DNA from 4 places in the Shewanella sp. 10N.7 genome. Region 1 is predicted to be linked to each of the others. Evidence: predicted binding sites of a transcription regulator. Region 1 holds the regulator's gene; each other region holds the start of a gene.

The links. Region 1 encodes LexA, which represses DNA repair genes until DNA is damaged. Its sites were predicted from a motif close to TACTGTATNNNNATACAGTA; they were not measured.
Region 2: a site for LexA is predicted at 1,328-1,347, ahead of recG (ATP-dependent DNA helicase RecG). Genes of this name have one in related genera too.
Region 3: a site for LexA is predicted at 1,017-1,036, ahead of recN (DNA repair protein RecN). Genes of this name have one in related genera too.
Region 4: a site for LexA is predicted at 1,462-1,481, ahead of LMH66_RS04545 (LexA family protein). Genes of this name have one in related genera too.

The regions. Positions count from the first base shown of each region.
Region 1 is NZ_JAJGZS010000022.1:52,761-57,265, reverse strand. It holds gene plsB (glycerol-3-phosphate 1-O-acyltransferase PlsB) at 1-2,223, opposite strand, end outside; gene lexA (transcriptional repressor LexA) at 2,642-3,259, shown strand; gene LMH66_RS14435 (cell division inhibitor SulA) at 3,256-3,762, shown strand; gene coxB (cytochrome c oxidase subunit II) at 4,205-4,505, shown strand, end outside.
Region 2 is NZ_JAJGZS010000018.1:39,966-44,470, reverse strand. It holds gene LMH66_RS12585 (sensor histidine kinase) at 1-640, shown strand, start outside; gene LMH66_RS12580 (response regulator transcription factor) at 637-1,260, shown strand; gene recG (ATP-dependent DNA helicase RecG) at 1,483-3,558, shown strand; gene LMH66_RS12570 (DUF3014 domain-containing protein) at 3,711-4,505, shown strand, end outside.
Region 3 is NZ_JAJGZS010000007.1:27,766-32,270, forward strand. It holds gene LMH66_RS05995 (AEC family transporter) at 1-950, shown strand, start outside; gene recN (DNA repair protein RecN) at 1,089-2,747, shown strand; gene LMH66_RS06005 (phosphatidylglycerophosphatase A) at 2,900-3,391, opposite strand; gene thiL (thiamine-phosphate kinase) at 3,391-4,347, opposite strand; gene nusB (transcription antitermination factor NusB) at 4,441-4,505, opposite strand, start outside.
Region 4 is NZ_JAJGZS010000005.1:23,265-27,769, reverse strand. It holds gene LMH66_RS04550 (Y-family DNA polymerase) at 1-1,018, opposite strand, end outside; gene LMH66_RS04545 (LexA family protein) at 1,035-1,442, opposite strand; gene LMH66_RS04540 (hypothetical protein) at 1,813-2,217, shown strand; gene LMH66_RS20555 (hypothetical protein) at 2,513-2,662, opposite strand; gene LMH66_RS04535 (DUF1566 domain-containing protein) at 2,675-4,505, shown strand, end outside.

The DNA.
Region 1 (4,505 bases):
AGCACCTAAACGCTGAGCTAGCATATGGCTCGCGCTTTCGAGATCTGAACGTTCAATATCCGGCTTGTAAGCCAATAAATTAAAGATAATCGCGTAACGTTGTAATGTCTCACTGACAGTTTCGGACAATAGCATTAACTGGGTAATATTACCTTGATTGACTTCAAACTCGTCAGTACCTGAAATCAATTGCTGCTCAACAAACAAGTCTAAAACATGATCGACATATGCGGTTAAATCCTCGATACCCATAAACAATTCAGCTTTAAGTAATGGGTAAAAGTCATTGACGATTTTATGAATATTTTCACGATTATGTTCTTCATATTGCACTAAGCAACTGGCAATTAATGAAGGCACTGCCATCAAGTGAATAATGTTATTGCGATAATAACTCATCGCAATCACCGCATGCTCTTCAATCGCAATAATCTCACCTAATTGATCACTAGTTGAAGTAAACTTTTTCAGCGATAAACATTGCTCAATCAACTCACTTGGCGTCCCTTCGGCAACCGAGGTATAGCCGGTGTACGGCACATCTTTCAATAACTTCAGGTATAAGCCTAACTGGCTTTCAAGCTCACTGCGCTCTAACGCATTTTGCTCTGCAGCCAACAGCACCATACTGGTTAACGTGACTGAACTCGCCGCCGCAGCACTGTTGATATTGGTCATCACTTTATTGGCAAGTGTGTTAACCGCAGGCGTTAACCAAGTCGGTTTTTGCTCAGGATCTTGAGCAATTTCTTCACGCCAGTCTGGCGCTTGTTGGTTCAAGAATTGTTGTACGTTAATGGGTTCGCCAAAATTGACATAACCTTGACCAAAATTACCTAATTTACGTAATGCACCAAATACCTGCCACACCGATTCTTTTTGCTTCTTCTTACCGCTTAACTCTTTATGGTAAGTCGACACTTCCATCACGTGATCGTAACCCAAATACACAGGCACCAATGTCACAGGACGCTCAATGCCACGCAAAACACTGTTCACAGTCATCGCTAGCATGCCCGTTTTTGGCGCTAGTAAACGACCTGTACGTGAGCGACCACCTTCAGTGAAGTACTCAACTGAATAACCTTTGGCAAATAATTGATCTAAATATTCTCTGAATACGGCGGTATATAATTTATTACCGTTAAAACTACGACGAATAAAGAACGCACCACCACGACGGAACATTGGCCCCGCAGGCCAAAAGTTCAAGTTAATTCCGGCAGCAATGTGCGGTGGTACCATGCCTTGATAATAAAGGATGTAAGACAGTAATAAGTAATCCATATGGCTACGATGACATGGCACATAGACAATTTCATGGCCGTCATGGTGTAGCTTTCTGACTTTTTCGGCACTTTTAATACTGATACCACTGTATAACTTGTTCCATAACCAAGTTAAAAAGCGCTCAGCAATGCGGATCAAGTTATCAGAATAATCAGCGGCAATTTCATCGAGGTACTCAATGGCTTTTTCGCGCGCTTTTTCTTCAGATATCTTTTTGTTCGCCGCTTCTTCTTGAATCGCTTTAGTAATAGATTCTGACTTAAGTAACGAGTTGAACATCGCCTGACGGTTTGGCAGTTGCGGTCCTGTCATCACTTTACGTTGACGTCTGAAATGGACTCGTGCAACGCGGATGAGTTTATGGGCAATACTGACATCCGTACCATGCTCATCAGCCATGTAACGTAATGACATTGCATTAGAGAATTGAATAAAGTTATGGCGACCTAAAAACAGGATCATTAACCACTTACGCAGCCAAGTCGGGTTTTCGCGTTCAAACACTGCAGCGGTCATGGTGTCATCTTCTTTACCAGGAATACGTCCCCAATAAAGACTAACAGGCACCAACTGAATATCTAACTCTTTATTCTTTTGATGTAATTCGAGTAGTTTGGTGAAATTGGCGACAAATTTTTCACCACTGTGACGCTTGCCAAACAGCGGCTTACGTCCTTCAACACAGACAATTCTTGGGGTATTTAAACCATCAACATCCAGTCTTTCATAAGGACTTGGTAAGCCAAACTTAGCCGACATTTCATGCAAAGCAGCAATGTCACTCAGCGACTCTGTCTTCATGACATAGACCACTGGCTTTTCTGGATCTAGATTTAAGTCAGCGAACGGATCTTCAGGCACAACAACACTGTGTACCATTAATTTCTGAATCCAACGCAACGATTTAGCAATGATAGAATCTGGTTTTAGCATGAGTATTCGCATTATCTACAACGATTTATTGCGCATAGGATACCAGAATCTAGATGGGATTCACTAACCTGCTTATCTGTATTTAACAATTGAGCGGCAATATGAAGGCCGTTAGCTGAAAATAATTAAGCAATTCCAACGCTGATTTATGCTGGACGAAATGCATCAACAGTACTGTATAAATATACTGTATCGACCTGAAACCTCTCTGTTAAGTACTAATATTAAAATTAGTACCAATAAAAATCACACATACCCTAAAACAATCAAGACATTGATTTATATAAACTAAAACCCAATACCACATAATAAAAACAACAATAAACCAGCAGATACCATAAATTTCATTGGTTAATACTTGCGCGACCAAAGATACTGTATATAATGACAGTCACTGTATAAAAAAACAGGAATCAATATGAGACCTTTAACGCCACGACAAGCTGAAATTCTAGAACTAATTAAATGTAATATTGCTGAGACAGGTATGCCACCGACTCGTGCAGAAATTGCCACTAGATTAGGCTTTAAAAGTGCTAACGCTGCCGAAGAACATTTAAAGGCGCTGGCGAAGAAAGGCTGTATCGAAATTATTCCTGGCACTTCACGCGGAATCCGCATGATTCAGGAAGAAGAGGAAGTTGAAGAAGGCCTCCCTCTTATCGGACAAGTTGCAGCAGGTGAACCTATTCTTGCGCTGGAACATGTTGAACAATACTTCCAAGTTGATCCTGAAATGTTCAAACCAAATGCTAATTTCTTACTACGAGTTCGTGGCGACAGTATGAAAGACATTGGCATTATTGAAGGTGACCTATTAGCTGTTCACAAAATGCAGCAAGCTAAAAATGGTCAAGTGGTCGTCGCTCGTGTAGATGATGACGTCACAGTTAAACGTTTTGAAAAGAAAGGCAACGTTGTTTATCTGCACGCAGAAAATGAACAATATTCGCCGATTAAAGTAGATTTAACATGCCAGAGCCTGACAATTGAAGGGCTTGCAGTTGGCGTTATCCGAAATGGAGGTTGGTTATGAACACATTATTAGGTAATGCACCACGTCATCCAGGCTTATGGGTCGATATGACATCAACAACTGCGCCAGTTAAACAAGGCATTGAAACTAAGCAAAGTGCCAACCAAGGCTTAACTGAGTTAACCCAGTTGTGCAGCCATTTGGCCATTTTAAGTCAGCAAGGTCGTTGGATTGTACTGATTAATCCTCCGCATATTGGCTATAAACAAATATTGGCTAACGCTAACGTTCGCATGGATCGTGTTTTACTTGTTCACACTAAAGATGAAGTAGAAACGCTTTGGGCGATGGAAAAAGCACTAACAAGTGGTACTTCCAGTGCCGTTATTACTTGGACTACACCACTAGATGCGCGTGATAATCGACGTATTCAATTGGTTGCTAAAAGCGCATTAGCACAAGGTGTCATCATTGAAGATGTAAATACTCACTTACATGATGAACATATGGGTGCCAATACTTCTGTAACACCAACAAGCTTAAATTTATCTGCTTTTCACTAAACAAATCTCTCTTTAAAAAGCCCTTCATTTATGTGAAGGGCTTTTTTTTGCGCCTTTTTTCAGCAAATTAGATGATAAAGTGATCTTGATCAATATTTAATCTCCAAGTAATGTAGTTAACAAGAGAGTAACAATTTGCTGTCACTCTTGAGTTTATAAAATGATAAAAAGCTACAAAACGCTGTAAAGATTGTGCTGGTACCATGCGGTATAGAAAGCCTTGAATAAAAAGCGTCAATTTAAGAATTGAAAAGTTCAGTATTAGGTACAAGTGTGGCCACCATAAACCAATAGAATAATCGAGTATTGATACTCGCAGCCACCGTGTACTTTGAAGTGATCAAACTTTTTCGGGAATAGAGAAGTTTGCATAGAGCAGAGTATTACTGTGTGACTTTTCCTTGTTGTTATTGCAAATCGCAATTGGCAGAGGAGTGGTCTTGTGAAGCGATTGTTGTATGGATTAATGGTGCTGCTATTTGCAGTACCGCTTGCGGCGGCTGATATGCCGCTTAACATGACGCAAGGCGTAACAGAAATCAGTGGCAAGGTTTATGACCTCCACATGATTATTCTATATATCTGTTGTGCTATAGGTGTTGTGGTCTTTGGGATCATGATTTACTCAATGATCTACCACAGAAAATCAAAAGGCGCAGTGCCGGCTGATTTTCATGACAGTACCAAGGTTGAAATAGCATGGACAATCGTGCCATTTATCATCCTTATTGGTATGGCAATTC
Region 2 (4,505 bases), on a different contig from region 1:
GCAGCGTCAATCAAGCGATGAAATAGCCAGCCTCGCAACCGCGTTAGAACGAGAACGTATTGCCCGTGATTTACATGACATTATGGGTCACAACTTGTCGTCTATTGCCCTTAAAGCCCAGCTGGCTGAAAAATTAGTTGAAACAGGGAATTTACCTTTAGCCCAACAACACTTGAGTCAACTGGCCGATATTGCTCGTGAAAGCCTAAGCCAAATACGTCAGACGGTATCGGACTATAAACATAAAGGGCTAACCGATACGCTGCAGCAGTTAACGGGGTTATTGCGTGAACAAAGTATTGAAGTGCATCTCAAAGGGACATTACCCAAGATGCCTGCATTACATGAATCACAATTAGGGTTAATGTTCACCGAATTGGTCAATAATACAATTAAACATGGCAATGCCACTGAATGTGTATGGCAGTTCGCCCATGAAGATGAACAACTGAGCATTAGCTTTAGCGACAATGCATCGACTAAGGAGATCATTGAAGGCAACGGGCTTAAAGGAATCAGAGAACGAGTCGAGTTGTTATCAGGTGAGTTTAATTACACTACGGAAGAGGGTTATCGATTTATAATTTCTTTACCACTTTCAGCCCAACAAATAGCACAAAACAAGGACGTGGTTGAATGAGAATTTTACTGGCAGAAGATCAAGCTATGGTGCGTGGGGCACTTTCTGCATTGCTAACCCTGACAGACGATGCCGCACTCGGTAAGGTAGAAGTCACCGAAGCCGAAGATGGCGCCCAAGCGATGGCGTTATTAAAACAGCAGTCCTTTGATTTACTGCTCAGTGATATTGAGATGCCACAACATACGGGGCTCGAACTCGCACAATGGCTGCAGCAATATCAAGCTGACTCATCCCATAAAACTAAGATTATTATCCTGACAACCTTTGGCCGTGCGGGTTACATAAAGCGCGCACTAACCGCTGGGGTTGAAGGTTTTTTACTTAAAGATGCCCCAACCGAGAGCTTACTGTCAGCCATTAAGCAGGTGATGTCTGGTAAAAAGGTTATTGATCCCGAATTGGCGATCAGCGCAATTGGCGATATCGATCCACTCAATGATAAAGAGCGCAAAGCCTTAAGGCTTGCCAGCGAAGGCTTATCAACCAGTGATATTGCAGCACAATTATTTATTGCCGAAGGCACATTACGTAATTACCTGTCCGAAGCAATCAGTAAGCTAAATGCCACCAATCGCATTGATGCAGCGCGGATTGCTAAACAAAAAGGCTGGTTATAGAGTCGCTTAGCATAGAATCAGGTAATATTATTGCCTTGTTTTAAAACTCTGCTAAGATAAGCCATACATATGTATATATTTACAGTACTATTGTCCCTAGCATTGATTAACGCTGCAAAGTGAGTTGTATAACTCTTTGGATAACTCTCTTTGCCTGCTAAGCGCAAAATGAGATAAACCGTAAATAAAGTCGTTACCAGACACTATAAAGGCATTGTGGATTTGCAACCATTGGATCAGGTTCCTATAACCGACTTAAAAGGCGTCGCGAAAAAAGTCGCCGAAAAGCTCGAAAAACTGGGTATTAAAACAGTGCAAGATATACTGTTTCATTTGCCTATGCGCTATGAAGACCGCACCCAAATCTATCCTATTGCCAGTCTATATCCTGCCATGTACGGCACTGTTGAAGCTGAAATCGTTTCGACCCAAATCGTACCCGGTCGCAGACGTATGCTGACCTGCACCATAGCTGATGACAGCGGCATGCTGACTCTGCGCTTTTTCAACTTCTCAGTTGCCCAACGTAATGGCATGCAAAACGGCGCCATCATTCGTGCTTATGGCGAAATAAAACGTGGCAAACGTCACTTCGAGATCATTCATCCCGAATACAAAATCATCAAAGAAGGTGAAAACCCTGCTTTGAGTGATTCGCTTACGCCTATTTATCCATCCACTGAAGGCCTAAAGCAAGCCAGCTGGATTAAACTGACCGAACAAGCCTTAAATCAATTAACACAAGGTGGATTAACCGAGTTATTGCCTAGCGAGTTACAGCCCAATAATATGAGCATTGGCCGCGCGCTTCACCTCATTCATCGCCCCCCAAACGACATTGAACAGTCTGATTTAGAGCTTGGTATGCACCCAGCTCAGCAGCGCTTAGTGCAAGAAGAGTTACTGGCACATAACTTAAGCATGCTGAAACTACGTCAGCGTAATAACCTTGATAAGGCTGTGACCTTGCCCGCTACAGGTCAGTTGCTAAATCCATTTTTGAAAGCATTGCCATTTAAGCCGACAGGCGCACAACAACGAGTCGGCGCTGATATTAGCCGTGATATCGAACAACCCACCCCAATGATGCGTTTAGTGCAAGGGGATGTAGGCTCCGGAAAAACCTTAGTCGCGGCGCTCGCGGCGCTACAAGCAATAGAAAATGGCTACCAAGTCGCTATGATGGCGCCCACTGAATTGCTGGCAGAACAACACGCGGTTAACTTTGCTGCATGGTTTGAGCCACTGGGGCTAAAAATTGGCTGGCTTGCAGGAAAATTAAAAGGCAAAGCAAGAGCGCAATCGTTAGCGGACATCGCAGATGGCAGCGCGCAAATGGTGATTGGCACTCACGCCATTTTCCAAGAGCAAGTTAGCTTTAATAAACTCGCATTAATTATCATTGATGAGCAACACCGTTTTGGGGTGCATCAACGTTTAGGCTTGCGTGAAAAAGGCGTCAGCCAAGGTTTTCATCCTCATCAGTTAATTATGACGGCGACACCTATTCCCCGAACTCTCGCTATGACGGCTTACGCCGATTTAGAAACCTCGGTGATTGATGAGTTGCCACCAGGTCGAACGCCAGTATCTACTGTCGCCATCAGTGATAATCGCCGTGATCAAGTGATTGAGCGAGTGAAACAAGCTGCACTAAATGACAATCGACAAATTTATTGGGTCTGTACCTTAATTGAAGAGTCTGAAGTGCTCGAGTGCCAAGCCGCTGAAGATACAGCCGAAGAACTCAGTCATTTACTACCAGAGCTTAAAATAGGCCTAGTTCATGGGCGGATGAAAAGCGCTGAGAAGCAACAAATAATGGCCCAATTTAAAGCAGGTGAGCTACATTTATTAGTAGCAACCACTGTGATTGAAGTCGGTGTGGATGTGCCCAATGCCAGCTTAATGATTATCGAAAACCCTGAACGTTTAGGCTTAGCGCAACTACATCAGTTACGTGGTCGCGTGGGACGTGGCTCGATTGCCAGTCACTGTGTATTACTCTATAAAGCGCCTTTATCGCAAACGGCGACCAAACGTTTAGGGGTGTTACGCGAAACCAGTGATGGCTTTGTGATTGCACAAAAAGATTTAGAAATTCGTGGCCCAGGTGAAGTCCTAGGTACACGTCAAACAGGGCTCGCAGAGATGAAAATTGCCGACTTGGTCAGAGACCAGTATTTAATTGATAATACGCAAAAGTTAGCCGCACATGTCATGCAACAAGTCCCTGATAATGTTGATGGCATCATTCACCGTTGGTTAGGTGATCGCCAACAATACGTACAAGCATAAATTATTGTTAACCTAAGCTGTTATCACTAGACAAGTCTTAGGAATATTGCAGAATGAGATTTGAGCTTAAGGCTAAATAGTCTGATTTTAAGTTAGATAGACTTTATCCCGTGTTCAGTTCCACTTTCGACGTTTAAAGCTAAGGAATAGAAATGCAAGTCAATCAAGAAGACAGAGCGACACCACAATCAGATAAATCAAGTGGTAGCAATGCAGGCGTCATTGGGATCACGGTAGCCGTATTATTAGCGGGGGCGGGGTATTTCTATTTCACTTCAGAAAAGGAACCTGAAATCATTGAGCCTATCCCTGTTCAATTACCAGAACCTGTGCCAGAGCAGCCAATCGAGCAAGAGCCAATTGAAGAAGTGATTGTTGAACCTGAAATCATTGAGCCTGAAGTTATTCCTGCAGAACCTGAAGTGGTCGTTGAGCCTTTACCTGCACTGACTGAAAGCGATGATTTTGTGGAACAAAAAACCATTGCTATGGCTGATGGCATGAAAATCGAATCGATGATCCTTAAAAAGGATATCGCACGCCAATTTGTGGTCTTTGTCGATAACATGGCACAAGGCGAAGTCATTCACAAAGCTAGCCCATTAAAGGGCCCTAAAGACAACTTTAGCGTCAGTGAAATCACTAACAAAACTTACTTAAATCCAGACAGCTACCACCGTTACGATTTATATGCAGACATGATTGCAGGTATGAATGACGAGCAGCTTGTTAGTACCTTTGAAGAGTTATCGCCTTTGTTCAATGAAGCTTTTGAAGAGCTAGGCTACAGCGACATGAGCTTTGATGAACGCATGCTTGAAGCTTTCCAGATGATTTTAGCAGCGCCGATTATTGAAGACCCTATTGAGCTGTCATCTATCAGCGTGAATTATCAATTTGTTGACACTAAGCTTGAAGCCTTACCTAATGTGCAAAAGCTGATGGTC
Region 3 (4,505 bases), on a different contig from region 1:
CCCCTCTTATTGCCGTTTTCGGAATCATGCTTTTAGGCTTTATTATACAAAAGCTTAAAGTCTTGCCACATGATACTGACTTTACCCTTAATGAATATGTTTACTATGTTGCCTTCCCTGCAATACTGTTTATTGCCTTAGCCGAAACTGACATTGATGAAATTTTACAATGGGGGTTTATTGCATCATTTGGCATTACAATGCTCGTTACCTATTTTGTCACAGCTGTCATCTCGTTATCAGCTGATAAAAAGCAACCTGCATTAGCTGCTATCAGGGGGCTTAATACCAGTTTTGGTAACACAGCCTTTATCGGTATTCCTCTGATGATGATGCTCTATCCAGGAAACAACCATGCAATTACAGCAGCTGCGATTGCCAGTTTATTATCAATTGTCATGTTTGCCTTTGTGATGGTAAGCATGGAGCTCGACATTAATAAGCAGCAAAAACGTCATCCCATTATTATCATGCTAAATGCACTCAGCAGTAATCCAATCGTAATAGGCTCTGTACTTGGGGTCGCAGCTTCAGCGCTTAAGCTCCCTATTCCTGACAGTCTAAGCGTGATGATGCGACTTATCGGTAATACATCTAGCCCGTGTGCGCTGTTTGCAATCGGTATGGTGTTAGCCAAAGCCATGCATGGCGGCGAAGAACCCTCAGAAACTAGACACCACATTGCTATCGAAATGACCGTGCTAAATATGTTAAAGCTGGTATTTCAGCCCATTATCGCATACGCCTTGTTACGGTATTTTAATGTTGATACTGAGTTGCTTATCATGGGCGTTATTTTGGCGGCGCTTCCTACTGCAGCGAGTGTTTACTTACTTGCCCAACGCTATCAAACCTATGGCTTAGCCAGTGCTAAATGCATTTTAATCAGTACAATCGCCACCTTTATTACACTGCCTATTATTGAGAAGTTACTCCACAATATAAACTGAGCCAGCTTATATTATTGTTTACATGGAGATTAAAATCCTCATAACAGAAATCAACAACCAGTACTTTACTGTATAAAAAAACAGTGTAAACTGTTTATAAATACAGTGGTTTGATGATTATTCACACAAGGATTGATTATGCTTTGCCAATTAAGCATTAATAATTTCGCGATTGTACGTTTTCTTGAACTCGACTTTAAAGCCGGCATGACCAGCATTACAGGTGAAACAGGTGCGGGTAAATCGATTGCAATAGACGCCTTAGGTTTATGCTTAGGTAATCGCGCTGATGCCAATACAGTGAGACCTGGTGCCAATAAAGCTGAAGTGAGCGCACGCTTTACAATAGATGATGTGCCATTTGCCAAACGCTGGCTTGAAGATAACGATCTTGATGTCGAAGATGAATGTATATTACGTCGAACCATCAGTGCCGATGGGCGCTCTCGCGCTTACATTAATGGTAACCCTGTACCACTTTCGCAGTTAAAAACACTTGGACAACTATTTGTTGGGATCCATGGGCAACACGCACACCACGCAATGCTAAAAAGTGAACATCAACTCACACTACTCGATAGCTACGCCAATCATAAGTTATTGCTTGATAGCGTGACTAAAAGTTATCAGCGCTGTAAAAATGTTGAAAATGAACTCAAACAATTACAACAGAATCAACAAGAGCGCATCGCACGAAAACAACTGGTGCAATATCAAGTTGAAGAATTAGATGAGTTTGCTTTAATACCTGGCGAGTTTGAACAAATAGAGCAAGAACATAAACGCTTAGCAAACGGCACCGACTTAATTGAAAGTTGTCAAAGCGCACTCCAATTGCTCAGTGAAGATGACGAACATAATATTGAATCTTTGCTTAACCGCGCTGTGACAGTCGCTGACAGCTTACAGAGCTTTGATCCTACACTTAAAAACATTGCTGAAATGCTCAATGAAGCTTTAATACAAGTCCAAGAAAGCACTAGTGAAGTGCAGGATTATCTCAGTAGAATTGAGTTAGACCCTGAACATTTTGCCTTTCTTGAGCAGCGAATATCTAAAGCAATGCAACTGGCTCGCAAGCATCATGTGCAGACCGAATATCTAGCTGAGCACCATGGGCAGTTAAAAGCTGAACTATCAGAGCTCAGTAGCGATGCAAGCCGTCTAGATGAGATTCAGCAACAATTAGATGACAGTAAACTCGCTTATATTAAAAACGCACAGAAACTCAGCCAAAGCCGCCAACGTTATGCCAAAGAGCTCAATAAACTGGTAACTCAGTCAATACACGAGCTAAATATGCCTAAAGGCAAGTTCAATATTGCGGTTAACTTTAATCCTGAGTCACAGTCATTAATGGGCAGCGATCAAATAGAATTTCAAGTAACCACCAACCCAGGCCAGCCCTTACAACCTATTGCTAAAGTGGCATCAGGTGGTGAGTTATCTCGAATAGGCTTAGGTATTCAGGTCATCACGGCTAGAAAAGTTTCAACCCCAACATTAATATTCGATGAAGTTGATGTGGGTATTTCTGGCCCGACAGCAGCGGTTGTCGGTCGAATGCTTCGTAGTTTGGGGGAATCGACCCAAGTTATCTGTGTGACTCATTTACCACAAGTTGCCGGTAATGGTCATCAACATATGTTAGTGAACAAGTTTACCAAAAGTGGTGGCACTGAGACTCAAATGAAACCGCTTGATAAAGAGCAGCGCATCAGTGAGTTAGCAAGGTTACTGGCGGGTGATGTTATCACTGAAAATGCACTCGCAAATGCGCGAGAGCTTTTACACTGATTAAGTCAATCTTGCTCGATAACAAGCCGCAATTAGCACTTATTTATCAAACAAAAAAGCCACTTAATGTGGGCTTTTCTATTTTTTACTTATTGAAACGAAATTTTAATTTACTGAAAGTAATGTTGCTTTCAATAACTGTTTAGATGGCTCTATACGAAATAATAAATCGCCTGCAAACAAACTAGAGCAAAGATACCAGCTAAGACATCATCAATCATAATCCCAAATCCGCCATGAACCTTTGCGTCTAACCAACGGATAGGCCAAGGTTTAAGGATATCGAAAAAACGAAACAATGCAAAACCGATGACAAGCCATATAAGCCCAGCAGGCGCAGCTATCATGGTAATCATTAAGCCTGCAACTTCATCCCAAACAATGGCGCCATGATCATGTACGCCCATATCTTTTGCAGCTTTATCACAAATATAAAAGCCCACCAGCGTGCTGATGAGAGTAATAATAATAAAAGCAGTCAAACTTAAGTGGCTCATTAAATAAACCAATGGCACAGCGGCAAGGGTGCCAAATGTACCCGGTGCTTTCGCAGCAAGACCACTACCAAAACCCAGCGCCAAGAAGTGTACTGGATTTTTTAAAGACAGCTTTAATACTGCCGGATCAGTAGATAAAAATTTCATTAAAAATGCTCAAAGTTTTTCGCGTCTAACTCAAAAGGTTGTCCATCAGATACAAGTCGTAATTTATCACCGGCACAAATTTGGCCTATTTTGACAAACTTAACCCCGGCGTGGAGTAAGGCTGTATCTAATGCGCCTCGCTGGGCTTCTGGTACTGTAAATAATAGCTCATAATCTTCACCGCCTGTGAGTGCGTAATTAATTGCTTCATGTTTACCTACAGACTCAAGAAGTGATTTGGATAAAGGCAATTCATTGACATCAATAATCGCACCGACATTGGAGGCTTTTAAAACATGCTTTATATCTGAATTTAATCCATCAGATAAATCAATGGCACTGGTAGCCAATGAACGCAGAGCTTGACCGGCAATAATTCTAGGCGTTGGATGATAATGTCGGTTTATCAAAAATTCTTTATATTGCAGATCAACTTCTTTGTTGCCCAGCAATACATCTAAACCTAAGGCTGAATCGCCTAACGTGCCTGTCACATAAATCCAATCACCGATTTTTGCGCCACTACGGGTTAATGCTTTACCGGTAGGTACTTGACCGTGAATAGTGATGTTAATACATCGAGGGCCACGAGTGGTATCTCCACCAATTAAGCTGACGCTATAATATTCTGCAGCTTCAAATAAGCCCTCACTGAATTCTTGTAACCATTGGTTATCAACATCAGGTAAAGTGAGCGCTAATGTCATCCATGCAGGGTCTGCGCCCATTGCGGCTAAATCTGACAAATTAACAGCCACAGATTTATAGCCTAACTCGTGAGCTGGCATGGTTGGCAAAAAGTGAATATTTTCGACGAGAGTATCGCAAGAGATCGCGATGGATTTATTTTCTGCTGGTTGCACTATGGCGCAATCATCGCCAATACCGATATGAACATCACGGCGCTGTTGGCCTTTATCACGGAAAAATTGTTCAATAATTTGGAATTCTTTCACGATAAATCTGGTACGGTTGCCCGCCCACCTATATGTTTTTTAGAAGTATCTGAGTGATACAAAAACGGTATCCGAAGATACCGTTTTCATTTATTACTTGCGAGTAACAAGCTTATCTAGCATACCATTGACAAACTTATGGCTGTCGTCGGCACCAA
Region 4 (4,505 bases), on a different contig from region 1:
TATAATAACGGGTAGAGGGGTTAAACAGTTGGCTTCCAATGCTTGTTGCATGACTGATGAGTTCACAACTGTCGTTGGTAGGCGTCGCGCAGCGGTAGTGATACTTAAAACCGCTAGGCTGTTCATCATAGGGGGAATTTCTGGCAAAAATGAGTAAGCTACTTGCTGCAGAACCTTGTTTGCGTGCTTTCGCTGCCGCAATCCCAGCATGCTTACTTAAGGCTTGTAGTAATGCCTCTTTGTCTGTGATGCGTTCACCGACACTGCGAGTCGAAAAAATTTGCTGCTTATCTGCTCGAGCACTGTCCCAGCCCTTACATTCTTCGCCATTCAATTCACGTACCGTGCGCTCTATTTCAATGCTAAAGCTTTTTCGTGCAAGCCCTGGCTGGAGTTTAGAAAGGGCAAGTGCAGTTTGAATGCCCATTTGTTGTAACCTTTTGCCTATACGAGAACCAATTCCCCATACATCGGTGACCTTCATGCTAGCGAGAATATTTTGTCGTTGCTGAACTGAGTCAATATAACAAACGCCATTATAGCCACTCAGTTTTTTTGCCGCATGGTTTGCCACTTTTGCTAGGGTCAGGGTTTCACCGATACCGACACAAACAGGCAAGCGAGTTTCTTTCCATACTGCGCGGCGTATATCAACCGCATGGGTCAGCAAGCAAGGAATTGCAGGATAAGTTTGTTTAAATGATAAGAAGGATTCATCAATTGAATATATGTGTTGCTCTGGTGCGAAGCGGCCAATGACGTCCATCATCGCACTAGAGAGCGAACCATATAATTCATAGTTAGAGGAGAGCGCAATTACGCCAAGTTCGTGGCATAAGTCTTTTACTTCAAAGTAAGGGCCAAACTTACCAATGCCTAACGCTTTTGCTTGTCGGTTGGCGGCAACAATACAACCGTCATTATTGGATAACACAACAATAGGGCGACCGCGCCATTCAGGTCTGAAAACCTGTTCAGCGCTACAATAAAATGAATTGGCATCAACCAAGGCGTACATAAGTTAACCGCCCATTCTAATCATTAACTAATAAAGGACTTTGGCGATGGCAACGAATTGAACGGATCACCACGCCCTCAACACTAAAATTGTCGTGCTCTTGGATTAACACGCTATTGTGATGGTCATTGGCCGACAACAGTAATCGGCGCTTGGTATCAATCAGCTTACAGACGAAGTTGCCGTTGTAATTAGCCACGATTACATCATGGTTTTCAACGTTGACGTGACGATCGACAATCAGAATATCTTTATCAAATATGCCTATCTTTTCCATTGAGTCACCACTGGCTTGACCAATGAAGGTGGCACTCGGGTGCTCAATTAACAGTTCATCTAAACTGAGTGGTAGTTGTCGATATTCTGCTGCAGGGGACTCAAACCCGGTGATCCCAGCGCTGGCTAAAATAGGAATAACGTTCATAAATTTCACATCTAAAAGTAACTGTATATTTATACAGTATTATAGTCCTCCCCGTAAAATTGGCAATAATTTCCGTTTATTTGTATTCGATTTGAACAATCTGTTGGTTATTTATTCAAAGATAGCGTTGAGGCTTCTTAAAAAGAACCATCATGAATTGAATAAGTTAATTGGTTGTTCAGCTTAGGTTTAACAAAAGTAGGTAAAATAGCTATCAAGTTAGCTAATTCAGTAAAGCGGTATGTAATGTAAAAGATCTTTGGAACTAACTGGCGCAAAAAGGTAACTAATAAATGATGAAAGTCGTTACCTTAGTACAAGTTAACTACATCACTGGCTTACTCGCATCGACGTAAAAGGTATATTAAATATGAAAAAATTAATCATGGTCGCAATGTTTGCTTTCTTTTCTGTGGCAGCAAATGCCAGCTATTCAACGCAGCAGTCAGTTGTAATCCAAATCGATCAAGCTAGGGCGAACATAGAATCAGCCGTGAGCTGTTCTATCATTTATTCCCATACACCAATGGCGACTGAAGCGGATTATTACAAAGGCATGGTTTACGAGAATTACTCAAACCTTGTTGAGCAATTAGTATTAACAGGGCAATCAGAACAACAGGCGAGACAAACGGCAATGGAGCAAGTTGTTTCACAAGCACAACACATGGAAAAATTGTTAAATGATGAAAGAGCAGGTGGTAAGGCGCAATTCACTCAGTTGCTTAAGCAAACCGCAGTTCAAAACCAATGCGTGCATTATGCTAATCTGTAACGCTATCCATCAATAGAAACAAATCATAATATAGGCTTGCCGAAACAGGCATTTAGAAACAGGCATTTAGAAACAGGCATTTGGAAGCAATCACTTAAAAATAGCCGCTTATAAATAGATAGTTGAAATATACAGAACAATAAATCATCGTTATGTGCAAATAATAAGCACATAATGATGACCGGGCATTTAAATCTAAAGCCTCGTGAATATCTCGTGTTAGTAAATAGTTATACTCTCTATTTTACAAAAGCTTAGAATATATACTGCAACATTATGTTCTATGTTCTATGTTCTATTTTGTATTTTTAGGAGGTCCTGTTGGGGCTTCATTAGCCGTGATATAACCATCTTTATTTTTATCAAAATGATTAAATCGTTTTGTACCTGCTTGAAACTCTGATGCCGATACTTTTCCGTCGCCATTTTTATCAAACCGATTAATAAATTTATTGTTTTGGGAACTGTTTTTGATTGGGCATTTGGGGATTTAAATTCCGAGAATGATCGCATCATTGATGGTCAATATGCATCAACCACACTTTATGTCAGCAACACGATGTTTGGCGACCCAACCATGTTTGGTGTTAACTATGTTGACGGAAGAATTAAAGGCTACCCGACAGATACAAAAGAATATTATGTTCGCTGTGTTACAGGTAATACAGACTATGGTGTTAATCAATTTGTTGATAATAACAATAAAACAGTGAGTGATAATGCAACAGGCTTAATGTGGCAGCAAACCGACACTGACTCGAACAATTGGGATGATGCAGTACAACAGTGCCAAACAGCTACAACAGCAAGCCAAACTGATTGGCGTCTGCCTAATGCAAAAGAACTACAAAGTATTGTTGATTACACTGTTTCGCCAGATACCCACAACCAAGCAGCTATAAACAGCATATTTAATAGTACCTCGTTTGTGAATGAAGAAGGTGTTATTGATTGGGGCTACTACTGGGCGTCAACGACACACGTTGATAACGACGGTGACGGCAGTAATGCAGTCTACGTGTCATTTGGTCGAGCTTTAGGTTACATGCAAAGTACGATTTTAGATGTTCATGGCGCAGGCTCACAACGAAGTAACGATAAACTTGATGTTGCTAGTGAACCTGGCGCAACATCAGCACAAGGAACAGACGGGGTGTTTTATTATAAAGGGCCTCAGGGTGATATCTTACGGAGTAATAATAAAGTCCGTTGTGTTCGAGATATCGAATCCAATAGCACTGATACCCAGCAGTTCACTTTATTCTCACCGTTAAAATCTACCGAAACTTACCTTATAAATGAACTTGGTGAAACTGTTCATAGTTGGCAAAGTAATTACCGCCCTGGATTATCAGTCTACCTTTTAGAAGATGGCACGTTATTACGCACTGGTACTAGCGATAATATCGATCCTGTTTTTGCTGACATGGCGGGCGGAACAGGTGGGATTATCGAAATACTGGATTGGGACAGTAATCCAGCATGGAGTACTAGTCTGTCAACTGAACAATATTTAAGTCATCACGATGTAGAAGTGTTACCCAATGGCAATATCCTTGCCATAGTTTGGGAAGCAAAAACTGCAGAGGAAGCCCTAGCACTAGGGCGAACACAAGTCGCTGATGATTCACTATGGGCTGGTGCGGTATATGAAATCTGCCGTGCTAGTAGCAGTAATCCTTGTATTGATGGAGGTACAGTCTGGCGTTGGAGTGTTTGGGATCATATCGTGCAAAATGTTGATGAAGAAATTAGCGATTCTTTTGTTTCAGACATAGCGGCGCACAGTGACAAAATTAACCTTAATTACTTTAATGGTGTCGGCTCTTCAGACTGGACCCATATTAATTCGGTAGATTACAACGTGGATACAGATCAGATTTTGTTAAGCGTGCATAACTTTAATGAGTACTGGATTATAAACCATCAAGATTCAACTCAAGGAATCGTTTCACGTATCGGTAATCCTGCTGCATATGAGAGTACAGGTGAACAAACATTGTTTGTACAGCATGACGCACAATGGATTGATGAAGGGCTTGCTGGGGCAGGCAATATCTTAGTCTTCAATAATGGGACTAACAGACCCGAAGGCGATTATTCATCAGTCGATGAGTTTTGTTCAGCAGAAAATGATTGTACTGAAAGTGAAATGCTCAGCAGTTATAGCGAAGGTGTGACTGGTGAGTTTTATGCATCGCGAATTTCAGGTGCACAAAGATTAACCAATGGTAATACGCTCGTGTGTGAAGGGACAGAAGGCCGTTTATTTGAGTACGACAAAAACT